DNA from 2 places in the Pseudomonas sp. LBUM1659 genome. Region 2 is predicted to be linked to the other one. Evidence: predicted binding sites of a transcription regulator. Region 2 holds the regulator's gene; the other holds the start of a gene.
The links. The regulator sigma-54, encoded in region 2, starts transcription at its own class of promoters, with help from an activator protein. The targets are predictions, from matches to a motif close to ANTGGCATNNANNTTGCTNT.
Positions count from the first base shown of each region.

Region 1: flgB (flagellar basal body rod protein FlgB) is a predicted target of sigma-54. The motif match lies at 763-782, and genes of this name have one in related genera.

Region 1 covers NZ_CP166797.1:4,800,764-4,802,964, reverse strand. Annotated here, with positions in the region: gene cheR (protein-glutamate O-methyltransferase CheR) at 1-562, shown strand, start outside; gene flgB (flagellar basal body rod protein FlgB) at 825-1,232, shown strand; gene flgC (flagellar basal body rod protein FlgC) at 1,236-1,679, shown strand; gene flgD (flagellar hook assembly protein FlgD) at 1,695-2,201, shown strand, end outside.
Region 2 covers NZ_CP166797.1:986,454-988,654, forward strand. Annotated here, with positions in the region: gene ptsN (PTS IIA-like nitrogen regulatory protein PtsN) at 1-178, opposite strand, end outside; gene hpf (ribosome hibernation-promoting factor, HPF/YfiA family) at 191-499, opposite strand; gene ACA048_RS04335 (RNA polymerase factor sigma-54) at 574-2,067, opposite strand.

The DNA of each region.
Region 1 (2,201 bases), 2.7 Mb from region 2:
CAAGGTGTTGCCGGAAGCCATCAAGGCCGCACCCGGTCAGCGCTTGCGGATCTGGTCGGCGGCCTGTTCGTCGGGTCAGGAACCGTATTCGCTGTCGATGTCCATCGATGAGTTCGAACGCGTCAACCTGGGCCAATTGAAGATGGGCGTGCAGATTGTGGCCACCGATCTGTCCGGCACCATGCTGACCAACTGCAAGACCGGCGAGTACGACAGCCTGGCGATTGGCCGTGGTCTGTCGCCTGAGCGCCTTCAGCGTTACTTCGACCCGAAAGGGCCGGGGCGCTGGGCGATCAAGGCGCCGATCAAGAGCCGGGTGGAGTTTCGCTCGTTCAACCTGCTGGACAGCTACGCCGCTCTGGGCAAATTCGACATCGTGTTCTGCCGCAACGTGCTGATCTACTTCTCCGCCGAGGTGAAAAAAGACATCCTGTTGCGCATTCACAGCACGCTCAAGCCAGGTGGCTATTTGTTCCTCGGCGCGTCCGAAGCGCTGAACGGTTTGCCGGATCATTACCAGATGGTCCAGTGCAGCCCGGGGATTATTTACCAGGCGAAGTGATTTGTTGGCGTCACCAAAAAACGGGAGTCCTCAGGGATTCCCGTTTTTTTGCCTGCAATATTTCCGGCATCACATCTATCCAATGTGTTGCCTGTGGGAAAGCGGCAGAAAAGCGGCATCCAGCGGAAACCGTTTGCCGCTTTTCTGGCATTGCCGCCCTTGTCACAGCCTGCAAAGCCCCGGTTTATGGCCTTTTTTTATTTGGCACGCCGCTTGCTATGTCTCTGTTACGAAAAATCAGGTCACCCGAAGGTTTCCCGACATGAGCATCAGCTTCGATAAAGCGCTCGGTATCCACGAACAAGCTCTGGGCTTCCGCGCTCAGCGTGCCGAAGTCCTGGCCAACAACATCGCCAACGCCGACACCCCGAACTACAAGGCTCGGGATCTGGACTTCTCGAAAGTGCTCGCTGCACAGAACGAGAAAACCAAGAGCGGTACTTTTGCCTTGAACATGACCAACAGCCGTCATATCGAAGCTGAAGGCCTGGGTAATGGCGACGAGTCGCTGCTGTATCGCACGCCGATGCAACCGTCGATCGACCAGAACACCGTGGACGCCCAACTGGAACAGTCGAATTACGCGGAAAACGCCGTCGGCTTCCAGGCCAGCTTCACCCTGCTTAACAGCAAATTCAAAGGGCTGGTATCAGCCCTGCGCGGAGAGTAAGTCATGTCCCTGTCCAGTGTTTTCAACATTGCCGGTAGCGGCATGAGCGCCCAAACCACTCGCTTGAACACCGTGGCCTCGAACATCGCCAACGCCGAAACCGTTTCGTCGAGCATCGACCAGACCTATCGCGCCCGTCACCCGGTGTTCGCCACCATGTTCCAGGGCGGCCAGAACGGCGGCAGTGATTCGCTGTTTCAGAGCCAGGACGCTGCCGGTCAAGGCGTGCAAGTACTGGGCGTGGTCGAAGACCAGAGCAACCTTGAAGCGCGCTACGAGCCGAACCATCCGGCTGCCGATGCCAAGGGTTACGTCTACTACCCGAACGTCAACGTCGTCGAAGAAATGGCCGACATGATTTCCGCGAGCCGTTCGTTCCAGACCAACGCCGAAATGATGAACACCGCCAAAACCATGATGCAGAAGGTCCTGACCCTCGGTCAGTGATAAGGGGCGACTCAGATGAGTGTTACCGATACCACCAGTGGCGTGAGCATCAAGGATGTTTTGGCCAACTCTTCGGTCAAGACCAACACGACCAGCAATGATGGTCTGGCTTCAGCGACCGGCAGTGTGGCTGGTAAAAAAGAGTTGGGCAAAGACGCGTTCCTGCAATTGCTGGTGACCCAGCTGAAGAACCAGAACCCGCTTGAACCGCAGGACAACGGCGCGTTCGTGGCTCAGTTGGCGCAGTTCAGCAGTCTGGAAGGCATCACCACGCTGAACGATACGGTCAGCGGCATTGCCGGCAATTACAACTCGTCGCAAGCGTTGCAAGCCTCTTCGCTGGTCGGCCGCTCGGTTATCGCCCAGACCGACACCGCAGTGGTTGATACCTCCAAGAGTTTCAACGGTACGGCGGTCGTGCCGGCATCGACGGACCCGGTGACGGTCAAGATCACCGATGCCGATGGCAAAGTCGTTCGCACCATCGACCTGGGCAGCCAGCCAGCCGGCAACGCCAGTTTC
Region 2 (2,201 bases):
AACCGGTCGAGCCGAGTTTTTCACGGGCAATCAAAGCCTCGAAGACATCTTGCATCTCCAGATCCGGCACTTCCCGGGCGATCAGGTTGGCAATTTGCTCGAGGGCTTTCTTTTTACTGCCGCCCGGCACGTTCACGAGGGAGCGGCCGGGGGTCAGGATGTTTTCAAGTCGGATCATGGGTTGGGAGTGTTAACGACCGGTCGCACCCTGGAGGAGGCTCTGGGTCTTTTCCTTATGCTTTTTGAGTTGTTTATCTAGCTTGTCGGTCAGTGAGTCGATCGCCGCGTACATATCGGTATGTTCCGCGTTGGCGACCACTTCATTGCCGGGAATATGCAGGGTGGCTTCGATTTTCTGCTTCAGCTTCTCGACCGTCATCGTGACCTGCACGTTGGTGATCTTGTCGAAATGCCGCTCTAATCGTTCGAGTTTTTCGCCGATGTAGGCGCGCAGGGGTTCGGTCACTTCCAGTTGGTGTCCACTGATGTTGACTTGCATACAGCTTCTCCTTCGTTGCCAGTGCATAAAGCGGTAGATCAAATGATCTACCACTGGAACGCTGTGGCGTGGCTCTACATCAACCGCTTGCGTTCGCTCGAAGGCGCGATCCCGAGGGACTCGCGGTACTTGGCGACGGTGCGGCGAGCCACCTGAATGCCTTGTGCCTCCAGTAAACCAGCGATCTTGCTGTCACTCAACGGCTTTTTCTGATTTTCCGCGGCAACCAGCTTTTTGATGATCGCGCGGATCGCTGTGGACGAGCATTCACCGCCTTCGGAGGTGCTGACGTGGCTGGAAAAAAAGTATTTCAGCTCATAAATACCCCGTGGGGTATGCATGAATTTTTGCGTGGTCACCCGTGAAATCGTCGATTCGTGCATGCCCACTGCTTCGGCAATGTCATGCAGGACCAGTGGTTTCATGGCTTCGTCGCCGTATTCCAGGAAGCCGCGCTGATGCTCGACGATCTGGGTGGCAACTTTCATCAGTGTTTCGTTACGGCTTTGCAGGCTCTTGATGAACCAGCGGGCTTCTTGCAACTGATTGCGCATGAAGGTGTTGTCGGCGCTGGTGTCGGCGCGTCGTACAAATCCGGCGTATTGGGCGTTGACCCGCAGTCGTGGCACTGATTCCTGATTCAGTTCCACCAGCCAGCGTTCGTTGTCCTTGCGCACGATAACGTCGGGAACGACGTATTCGGCTTCGCTGGATTCGATCTGCGAGCCGGGGCGCGGGTTGAGGCTCTGGACCAGTTCGATGACCTGGCGCAGTTCATCTTCCTTGATCTTCATCCGGCGCATCAGCTGGGAGTAGTCGCGGCTGCCGAGCAAATCGATGTAGTCGCTGACCAGGCGCTTGGCTTCGGCGAGCCAAGGCGTATTGGCTGGCAATTGGCGCAATTGCAGCAGCAGGCATTCGCCCAGGTTACGAGCGCCGATACCGGCCGGCTCGAATTGCTGGATGCGGTGCAGGACGGCTTCGATTTCGTCGAGTTCGATGTCCAGTTCCGGATCGAAGGCTTCGAGGATTTCCTCGAGAGTTTCATCCAGATAGCCCTGATTGTTGATGCAGTCGATCAGAGTCACGGCGATCAGGCGATCGGTGTCGGACATCGGTGCCAGGTTCAGTTGCCACAACAGGTGGCTTTGCAGGCTCTCGCCGGCCGATGTGCGAGTAGTGAAATCCCATTCGTCGTCATCGTTGCTCGGCAGGCTGCTGGCGCTGGTCTGGTAAACGTCTTCCCATGCAGTATCGACCGGCAGTTCATTGGGAATGCGCTCGTTCCAGTCACCTTCCTCGAGGTTGTCCACCGTGGGGGCGGTTTCCTGGTAGGAGGGTTCCTGAATGTCGGCGTTGGGTTGCAGCTCGGCTTTGTCGGCCAAGGGGTCGGCGTTGTCGAAGTCGTCGCCCTCTTCCTGGCGTTCGAGCATCGGATTGGACTCCAGGGCCTCCTGGATTTCCTGTTGCAGGTCCAGGGTCGACAATTGGAGCAGGCGGATGGCCTGTTGCAGCTGCGGTGTCATCGTCAGCTGCTGGCCCATTCTCAAGACTAGCGATGGTTTCATGGCAGGGGCTTAACACCTTATTCGCCGGCGCACATGCGCCATCCACTACAGGGCGCCGGAGCGCCAAACATAAGCAAATTATATGCCTGAAACTGAAGTGTTTGCCTAGAGCGCTGTAACAATAAAAACCTGTT